3 regions of the Marinobacter sp. es.042 genome follow, and region 3 is predicted to be linked to each of the others. Evidence: predicted binding sites of a transcription regulator. Region 3 holds the regulator's gene; each other region holds the start of a gene.
What was found. The regulator FliA, encoded in region 3, starts transcription of late flagellar genes. The targets are predictions, from matches to a motif close to CTAAAGTTTNNNNNNNNNNNGCCGNTAA.
Positions count from the first base shown of each region.

Region 1: a site for FliA is predicted at 1,779-1,806, ahead of CFB02_RS05940 (methyl-accepting chemotaxis protein). Genes of this name have one in related genera too.
Region 2: a site for FliA is predicted at 1,314-1,341, ahead of CFB02_RS08355 (methyl-accepting chemotaxis protein). Genes of this name have one in related genera too.

Region 1 covers NZ_LT897781.1:1,245,728-1,249,009, forward strand. Annotated here, with positions in the region: gene CFB02_RS05930 (hypothetical protein) at 1-6, opposite strand, end outside; gene CFB02_RS05935 (carbon-nitrogen hydrolase family protein) at 179-1,699, opposite strand; gene CFB02_RS05940 (methyl-accepting chemotaxis protein) at 1,848-3,282, shown strand, end outside.
Region 2 covers NZ_LT897781.1:1,769,334-1,772,615, reverse strand. Annotated here, with positions in the region: gene CFB02_RS08360 (SDR family oxidoreductase) at 1-1,218, shown strand, start outside; gene CFB02_RS08355 (methyl-accepting chemotaxis protein) at 1,376-3,282, shown strand, end outside.
Region 3 covers NZ_LT897781.1:705,797-709,078, forward strand. Annotated here, with positions in the region: gene flhF (flagellar biosynthesis protein FlhF) at 1-665, shown strand, start outside; gene CFB02_RS03450 (MinD/ParA family protein) at 734-1,546, shown strand; gene CFB02_RS03455 (RNA polymerase sigma factor FliA) at 1,580-2,323, shown strand; gene cheY (chemotaxis response regulator CheY) at 2,486-2,869, shown strand; gene CFB02_RS03465 (protein phosphatase CheZ) at 2,890-3,282, shown strand, end outside.

The DNA.
Region 1 (3,282 bases), 540 kb from region 3:
GTTCATGAATCGGGTTCTCTGGTGATTTCCGTATCCACAGCAACCTGTCTCATTGGGAGACAGGCTGGATATTGGTTAAACAATAGACACTGAATTCTAGTTTTGCAACGCCATCAGTGCCATACGATCGACCGCTAACGCAGTTATTTAACAAATTCACCTGGCTGATCGGGCCAGTTTACTTGGTCTTCAATTCATACATATCAACGCGACGATCTTTCAGGTTAGTGACAGACCCCTCGTTACGCACCAGTTTCAGCTTTTCCAGGTCCATATCGGAGAACATGATCATCTCCGTATTCGGCGTGGTTTCGGCCATAACTGCATCGTGCGGGAAGGCAAAATCCGAGGGTGAGAATACGGCAGACTGGGCGTACTGGACGTCCAGGTTCTCGACTTTCGGCAGGTTGCCAACGCTACCAGTGACGACCACATAGCATTCGTTTTCGATTGCGCGGGCCTGGGCGCACTGACGAACCCTGAGGTAGCCGTTTTTGGTGTCGGTCCAGAACGGCACCATGATGATATCAACCTCCTGGCTGGCAGCAATACGGCCCAGTTCAGGGAATTCGATGTCATAGCAGATCATGATGGCGACCCGGCCAGCATCGGTCTCGAAGACCTCAAACTGGTTGCCGCCCTCGATCACCCAGTCGCGGCGTTCGTGGGGCGTGATGTGAATCTTGCGTTGCTCATCAACACGACCGTCCCGGTGGCAGAGATAGGACACGTTATACACCCGATCGTTTTCGATCAGTGGCATGGAACCGGTGATAATGTTGATGTTGTAGCTCACCGCCATTTCAGACATCTCTTCCCGGAACTGCTGGGTAAATCCGGCGAGGAAACGGATGGCCCGGGTCTGGTCCATCTGATCGGTCAGTCCCATCAGCGGCGCGTTGAAAAACTCGGGGAAGATGGCGAAGTCACTTTTGTAATCAGACAAGGCGTCCACAAAATACTCAACCTGCTCGAGCACCTCTTCAACCGAAGTGAATTCCCGCATCTGCCACTGCACTGCGCCCAGCCTTATCTGAGTTTTCTTGACGCTCAGAACCGGGGAAGGAGGGGTGTAGAGAATGTTCCGCCATTCCAGCAACGTCGCGTAGCCCTGGGATTTCTCATCCTCGGGCAGGTATTTGTGCATCAACCGCGTAACCTGGAAATCGTTCGAGAGCTGGAAGCTCAGAATCGGATCGTAGATTTCCTTGCGATCGACCCGTTGAATGTACTCCTCGGGTGAATACTGTTCGGCGTATTTGAAGTAGCTCGGTATGCGCCCGCCCGCCAGGATGGCACGCAGGTTCATGGAGCGGCAGAGTTCTTTTCGCGCTTCGTAGAGTCGACGACCCAGGCGGTAGCCGCGGTAGTCGGGGTGGATAAAGACATCCAGCCCATAGAGGGAGTCACCATTGGCGTTGTGCCAGATCTTCTCGTTACGGAGGATCAGATCGTCGTAGGTGTGCGGGTTGCTGAAACGCTCGTACTTAACGCAGACCGTCAGCGCAACCGCAATAAGCTGGCCGCTTTCCTCAATGCAGATCTGGCCGTCGGGGAACTGCTCCACCAATGCCTTGATGGTGTCCTTCGGCCAGGAGCCTCCGATGTCGTCGTATACCCGATCCATAAGCTTCTGAAGCTGATCGTAGTCATCAAGCCTCAGGTTCCGGAGGTTGAGGTGCAGTTCTTCATGGGCCATTCAGTTCGGCTCCCGTTCGTTATGGAATGAGGACAATCTCAGCGTCTGCGTCAATAATTAGAAAGTTTAACAGAAGCCGCTAAAGACTTCGCACCATGGGCCGAAACACACATTAACGAATATCAATTTTATTGCTGAGGATTCGACCGTGCAGCTGACATTCGGGCAAAAGCTCCTGACTGCTTTCGGTATTCTGTTGCTGTTGGTTATGGGGGCTTTTACGCTCTCTGGCGATTTACGGCTACAAAACACCACAGAAACCTATGTTAACGCGCTGATTGACGACACCGTGCAGCAGAGCACGTCGAGCATCGCAGAGTGGCTCAATACCCGGCTGGTGATGACTGAAGCCACGGCCAAAGCCCTGGAGAATGCCGAGAACGACGAAGAGGCACGGGTTATTCTTCAGGCTATTACTACCGGCGGCGGGTTCCGGGATGTCTATGTGGGGCGTACCGACGGCTACATGCTGATGAAATCGCCGGAGGCGAATGCCACGCTGCCAGCGGATTACGATCCCCGCCAGCGACCCTGGTACAAGAAGGCCATGAGCCTCGGCAGCGCCTCGTTTACCGAGCCGTATCAGGATGCCAGCACCAACGACATGATCATCTCCACACTTGCGCCCGTGAAGCGCGGTGAATACGAGGGCGTGGCCGGTGCTGATATCGGCCTGGGCGCGATAGCAAAAACCCTGAGCACAGTCACACTCGCGGACACCGGTTACGCTGCTTTGATCAATGAGCGTGGCACCATACTGTTCCACCCACGGCAAAGCCTTGTCGGCAAGAACATCAGTGAGCTCATTGGCGGCAAGCCGGATCTTGGCGGGGACGCTCACGAATACAGCAATGATGATGGCAACTGGGAGGCCAGTTTCCATCCGATCAGTGAAGCGCGCGGCGTGAAGTGGTACCTGGGGACCTTTGTAAACGCGGACAAGATCAACGCACCGGTCCAGAGCGCCAGAATGACTGGATTGATCATGGCCGTGATCGGCCTGATCGTTTCTCTGGTGATCCTGCATCTGGGCATCAAGGTTCTGATGGCGCCGGTTCGCCGTTTGAACAAGGCCATGGCGGACATTGGCAGTGGTGATGCCGACCTGACCCAGCGCCTGGACGACAGTGCAAGAGATGAGTTCGGTGAGTTGGCCCGGAGCTTTAACCAGTTTGTCGAGAACATCCAGACGGTCGTCCGGGATGTCCAGAAGGGTAGCGCCGAACTCGGAGAAAATGTCAGCTCGCTGAGAGATACCGCCAGTACCAGTCGTTCGAGCGTGGAGAGCCAGCAGGCCGAGATCGATATGGTGGCGACCGCGATCAACGAGATGTCGGCCGCTGCCGGCGAGATCGCCCAGAACGCACAGCAAACCGCAGACGCCGCCAACACCGCAGATGCAGACAGCCGGGCTTCGCTGGAGACCGTCGCTGCCTCCCGGGACGCGGTGCAGAAGCTCTCGAAGGAGATTAATGCGGCCGCAGAGGTCATACACACCCTTGGCAAGGACGTTACGTCAATCACAACAGTGCTTGAGGTGATTCAGGGTATTGCAGAGCAAACCAACCTGCTGGCATTGAATG
Region 2 (3,282 bases), 1.1 Mb from region 3:
AAGGTTGGCGAAATTCTCAACATCTTCAGCGAGGCTGGTCACGCACCGCGGATGGGGATTCGGATCGATTCCCGCATGTTCGGCTTTATTCCGCCATTCATTCGCCAGAGCTTGAAGAACCTGCCACCGGTGAAGCGTCTGACGTCGGCGATCCTTGACGATATGGGCATTCCGCCATCCGTGATGTCGTTCATCAATTACCCGACCCGTTTTGACGCCCGCGAAACCGAGCGCGTTCTGAAAGGCACCGGCATTGAAGTGCCTCGCCTGCCAGATTACGCGCCGGTGATCTGGGACTATTGGGAGCGCAATCTGGACCCCGACCTGTTCAAGGACCGCACGCTCAAGGGCACGGTTGAAGGTCGCGTCTGCGTGGTGACCGGTGCTACGTCCGGTATTGGCCTTGCAACTGCCCAGAAACTGGCAGACGCCGGCGCGATCCTTGTGATCGGTGCCCGCAAACTCGAGCGCCTGAAGGAAGTGGCCGCGGAGCTGGAGTCCCGGGGCGCAAGCGTGCATGCCTATCCCTGCGATTTTTCCGATATGGATGCCTGCGACGAGTTCGTGAAGACCGTGTTGGATAACCATGGCCAGGTCGACGTGCTGGTCAACAACGCCGGGCGCTCGATTCGCCGTTCACTGGATCTGTCGTTCGACCGCTTCCACGATTTCGAGCGCACCATGCAACTGAACTACTTTGGTTCCGTTCGTCTGATCATGGGCTTTGCGCCCAAGATGCTGGAGAATCGCCGCGGTCACGTGGTCAACATCTCGTCCATCGGTGTGTTGACCAACGCTCCCAGGTTCTCGGCTTACGTGGCCTCCAAGTCCGCGCTGGATGCCTTCAGCCGCTGCGCCGCTTCGGAATGGTCGGATCGCAATGTCACGTTCACCACCATTAACATGCCGCTGGTGAAAACGCCGATGATTGCGCCAACCAAGATCTACGATTCTGTTCCGACGCTGACGCCAGACGAGGCTGCAACCATGGTTGCGGATGCCATTGTCTATCGGCCGAAGCGGATCGCTACCCGTTTGGGTATCTTTGCCCAGGTGCTTCATGCCCTGGCGCCCAAGATGGCCGAAATCGTCATGAACACCGGTTACCGGATGTTCCCGGATTCACCGTCCGCCGCCGGTAGCCGTTCCGGGGAGAAGCCGAAGGTGTCCAGCGAGCAGGTAGCTTTCGCCGCCATCATGCGGGGCATCTACTGGTAATGTCTTAGCCCCTGAGTCGAGTTGGAGGGGGAGTTACTCCCCCTCCCATATTAATGGGTTAAACGAGATTCGCCTCTTTTAGGAAGTGTTCTGGGCTAAAGAAAACGTGCCGATAGCCGATGGTTAATACAAGAACAATATAAAAGAAGGGCTATTGATGACTCTCAAGAAACGTCTTTTGCTGACTTTGCTGCTGGTTGGCCTGCTTCCCGTCATTGCCATCTCATTTTTTAACGCCGAAATTGCCCGACAGAGCCTGACGGAACAGGCGTTGCAACAACTCTCTATTGCGGCTACCAATAAGCAGAATAGTGTTGAAGATTATCTCAGCACTATTGCCCGGCAGCTGAAAGCCATGGCCAATAATCGCGGGACCCGAACGGCGGCCCAGGGGTTTGGTTTGGCATTTCAAAATTATGAAAAACTGGTAAAAGAGGAGCAATCGACCTTACGAGACAACGTCGAGGCTTATTATCAGCAGAATTTTTTGCCACCCTTGCAGCAAAATGGTGGTGCTAACGGACGTTCAGCCTCGGACTTCGTTGCATCCCTCAGCAAAAACAGCCTGGCTCTGCAGATGGGTTACATCGTGGACAACCCGAATCCTGTGGGGCAGAAAGACGAATTGGTATCGGCTGACGTCCATATCGCGCAGTTTTATAACACGCTTCACAAACAGTGGCACACCTCGTTCAAGGAGTTTCAGGAGGCGTTCGGCTACTACGATATTTATCTCATTGATGCCGATACAGGCCATGTTATCTATTCCGTAGCCAAAGAGGTGGATTTTGCTACCTCCCTGAAAGACGGTCCCTACGCGAATTCTGGCCTGGCGGCAGCTTATCGTCAGGCGATGTCTGACGAACAGGATACTGCTCCGACTTTTGTTGATTTTACTCGGTATGTACCGTCCTACGGTGCGCCCGCCGGATTTGTGGCAACCCCCATATATTCCGAAAAAGATGAGCGGTTGGCCGTGCTGGCCTTCCAGTTTCCCATCGACAGCCTGAACAACATCATGATGGAACGAGATGGCATGGGCGAAACCGGGGATGCCTATCTGGTGGGGCCGGATAACCTGATGCGGTCAGACTCCTACCTGGATCCAGAAAACCGCAGTGTTGTCGCTTCCTTTGCCGACCCGGAGAATGGACGCATTAGTTCGACATCGGTGGATGAGGCCCTGGCCGGAAATTCCGGTGAAGGCGTGGTTACGTCCTACCGTGGCGAGCCAGTGTTTTCCGCCCACAGGCCAGTTACCGTAGGCGGGCTGAACTGGGCGCTTGTGGCGGAGATCAGCGAAGACGAGGCCCTGGCGCCGGTGCGTGAAATGTGGACGCTGACGGCGATAGCCATTGCTATTGTGCTCCTGGCTGTGGTGGCCGTGGCAGTCTGGACCGCGGCGCGGATCATGAAACCCCTTGGCAAAGACCCGGCCGAATTGCAGGCACTGGCGGAACAGGTGGCGGCGGGTAACCTGGTCATTGATTCGTCCGACAGTGACAAGGCCGCGGGCGTATACGGCTCCATGCTCAAGATGGTGTCGGACCTGAAAGAAGTGATCTTCAAGGTTGAAGAAGCGTCCCAGCGCCAGGCCAGTGCGTCCGAACAGTTGTCCGGCACTATCTCGCAGACCCTGGACAATGTGAATCAGCAGGCAGAGCAGACTGAGCAGGTGGCGTCGGCTATTGAAGAAATGTCCTCAGCAATCAGCGAGGTGTCCCAGAATACCGCTGAATCGGCAGCCGGTGCCCGGCGCACTGATGAGGCGGTGAGCCGCAGCGCAACCGAGGTGGAATCCTCCGCTGCTGACACCCGAGCTATGGCCAGGGAACTGGAGGAAGCAGAGGCCGGCATAGAGGATTTGCGAAAGAATATGGAGTCCATTACCAGGGTTCTAGATTCGATAAAGTCCATCGCCGACCAAACTAACTTGCTGGCTCTGAATGCTGCCATTGAAGCGGCCCGGGCCGGTGAACAGGGCCGGGGCTTCGCGGTGGTTGCGGATGAGGTGCGCAGCCTGGCCAAGAATAGCCAAGAGGCGACCGAGGAGATAAGTAGTTC
Region 3 (3,282 bases):
CCTCCCGCATGGAGTGGCTGGATGAGGGCGGCGCCTACGCGTTGGTGGGTCCGACAGGGTCCGGGAAAACCACCACCATCGGAAAACTCGCCGCTCGCTACGTGCTCAAGCATGGCTCCGATTCCGTGGCCCTGGTTACCACGGACCGCTATCGGGTGGCGGCGCACGAGCAGTTATTCGTGTTCGGTCGGATCCTGAATGTGCCGGTGCGGGTCGTGGATGAAAGCCACAGTCTGGACGATATTCTGGATGAGCTGTCAGACCGTCATCTGGTGCTGATTGATACCGCCGGACTGACCAGTGCCGACAAAGGCTATCAGGAACAGCTGGCCGAACTGGCTCGCAGCCATCACAATATCAAAACCCATCTGGTGGTCTCGGCAACCAGTCAGCCTCGCATCATGAAATCCGTGTGGCATTGCTATAAGATGGCAAATCTTGCGGGCTGTGTGATGACCAAAATCGACGAGGCCCTGACGCTGGGCGAGTCTCTCGGGTTTGTGATGGAAACCGGTCTGCCGGTAGCCTATTACACAGACGGCCAGAAGATTCCTGAAGACCTGCACCACGCAGAAGCCGTTCCGCTGGTGCGGTTGGCCGTGGATCGGCTGAAAACACTCCAGCAACAGCAAGCGGTCGCAGAGGGCCTGAAAGAGCACGCCTGAGACCGGACAGATTGACAGCAGGCGTCGGAGACAAAGCCGGCGAAACGTGGCGAGAGACCAAAAACAGTATGAGCAGAGCACATCCGGTACAGGTGATTGCAGTTTCCGGCGGAAAGGGTGGTGTCGGCAAGAGTAACGTGTCGGTGAACCTCGGAATTGCCCTGGCGCAGAAAGGCCGGAGAGTGGTACTGCTCGACGCCGATCTGGGGCTCGCCAATATCGACGTCTTGCTGGGCATCACTGCCAATCGTAACCTCCAGGATGTTCTGGCCGGCGATTGTGATCTGAAGGACGTTCTGGTGAATGGTCCCGGTGGCATCAAGATTGTCCCCGCCTCTTCCGGTACCCAACGAATGACCCAGCTCAGCCCCATGGAACATGCCGGGCTGATTAATGCGTTCAGCGAACTGGGTGATCAGATCGATGTTTTGATAGTGGATACCGCTGCCGGTATCTCCGAATCTGTGGTCAGTTTTCTCAGGGCCTCCCAGGAGCTTTTGCTGGTAGTGTGTGACGAGCCCACGTCCATTACTGACTGTTACGCTTTGATTAAACTTATGAACCGCGAGTACGGCACCAATCGGTTCCGTATTCTTGCCAACCAGGTCCGGAATGAACAGGAAGGCCGGCATCTGTTCGAAAAACTGACACGGGTCACCGAGCGCTTCCTGGATGTGGCACTACAATACGTAGGAATAGTCCCCTACGATGAGGCCGTGAAGAAAGCGGTTCAGCGGCAGCGTGCGGTGCTGGACGCCTATCCCAGGGCGAAAGCTTCGCTGGCCATCAAGGCGCTGGCGGACAAGGTAGATAGCTGGCCGTTGCCGTCCTCTCCCCGCGGGCATCTGGAATTTTTTGTGGAGCGGCTCGTCGAAGTCTGAATCGGATCCAGTCAAACAAAAAAAACCGGATACATGATATTGGCGAAAAACCTCGGAATCTATAACCAGTCAAGTGCGCAGAAGCCGGCTCAGCTCATTGAGCAGCACGCGCCGCTGGTCAAGAAAATTGCCCTTCACCTCATGGCTCGCCTGCCGGCGTCCGTCCAGCTTGAAGACCTGATGCAGGCCGGCATGATCGGTCTGCTCGAGGCCGCCCAGCGTTACAGCTCCACCAAAGGTGCTACCTTCGAGACTTACGCCGGTATCCGTATTCGCGGCGCCATGGTGGACGAAATCCGCAAGGGTGACTGGGTGCCACGTTCTGTTCATCGAAACGCCCGTCGCATTTCCCAGGCCATCAAAGCCGTTGAAGATCGACTTGGCCGCGAAGCCCACGACCAGGAAGTGGCCGAAGAGCTGGGGATGGGGCTGCCCGAATACCACTCCTACCTTTCCGATTCCAACAGCGGTCGACTTTTTAGCCTCGACGAGCTCAATGAATCCGGAGAGCTGCCGATAGAACAGACAGAGACGCAGGATAATCCCCTTGAGGGATTGTCCTCCGATGCCTTCCGGCGGAGCCTCGCTGAGGCGATTGAGGACCTTCCGGAGCGGGAAAAGCTGGTGTTGAGCCTTTACTACCAGGAAGAACTGAACCTCAAGGAGATTGGCGCGGTGCTGGGCGTCAGTGAGAGCAGGGTAAGCCAGATTCACAGCCAGGCAGCCCTGCGCCTTCGGGGACGGCTCTCGGATTGGCGTCAGGAATCGGACAGCTGACGGCGTTCAGTCTGTGTCGGCAACGAGGTAGTCTGTAGTTTTTGGTAACCGATGCTTTACAACCGAAGCAAAGGTCCGACAATAAGCGGTTAAAACAGCGGCCTGCTAGACTTTGAACGCAAAGGTCAAACGAATTCCGGGTGTTACTAACTGGAGGTCCCATTGGACAAAAACATGAAAATCCTCATTGTGGACGACTTCTCCACAATGCGACGGATCATCAAGAACCTGCTGCGTGATCTTGGCTTCACCAACACCGATGAAGCTGACGACGGCAACACAGCGCTGCCAATGCTCAAAAGCGGCAAATACGATTTTCTGGTGACCGACTGGAACATGCCGGGCATGTCAGGCTTCGACCTTCTCAAGGCCGTTCGGGCGGACGAGAATCTGAAAACCCTGCCGGTATTGATGGTAACTGCTGAGGCCAAGCGCGACCAGATCGTTGCCGCTGCCCAGGCAGGCGTAAACGGTTATGTGGTCAAGCCGTTTACCGCTGCGGTGCTCAAGGAAAAGATTGAGAAAATCTTTGAAAGAATCCAGTAACCAGAGGTCGGATGGCTCCCATGAGCGATAGCGAAAAGAACCATCGGGGCCTTGAGCCGGAGGTGACTGAGAAGCTCCAGCGTCAGGCAACCGAACTGGCTGAAGTTGTTAACGCCGGTGATTATGCCAAGGCCATGACCCTGATCAATGAACTCAGCGAGGTCAGGGATCAGAGTCTGTACCGTGAGGTAGGGCGGCTGACGCGGAGCCTTCACGAAGCAATCCGGAACTTCCAGATTGATCCCCGAAACGCAGAACAGCAGGAAGCACTGTCGAAAATGACAGATGCCTCTGATCGCCTCGAGTATGTGGTGCAGATGACCGGCGAAGCAGCCAACCGGACGATGGACCTGGTTGAGGAAACCATGCCGGTGGCCAATGCCCTGAGAGACGAGGCCGCCGCGTTGCGTGAT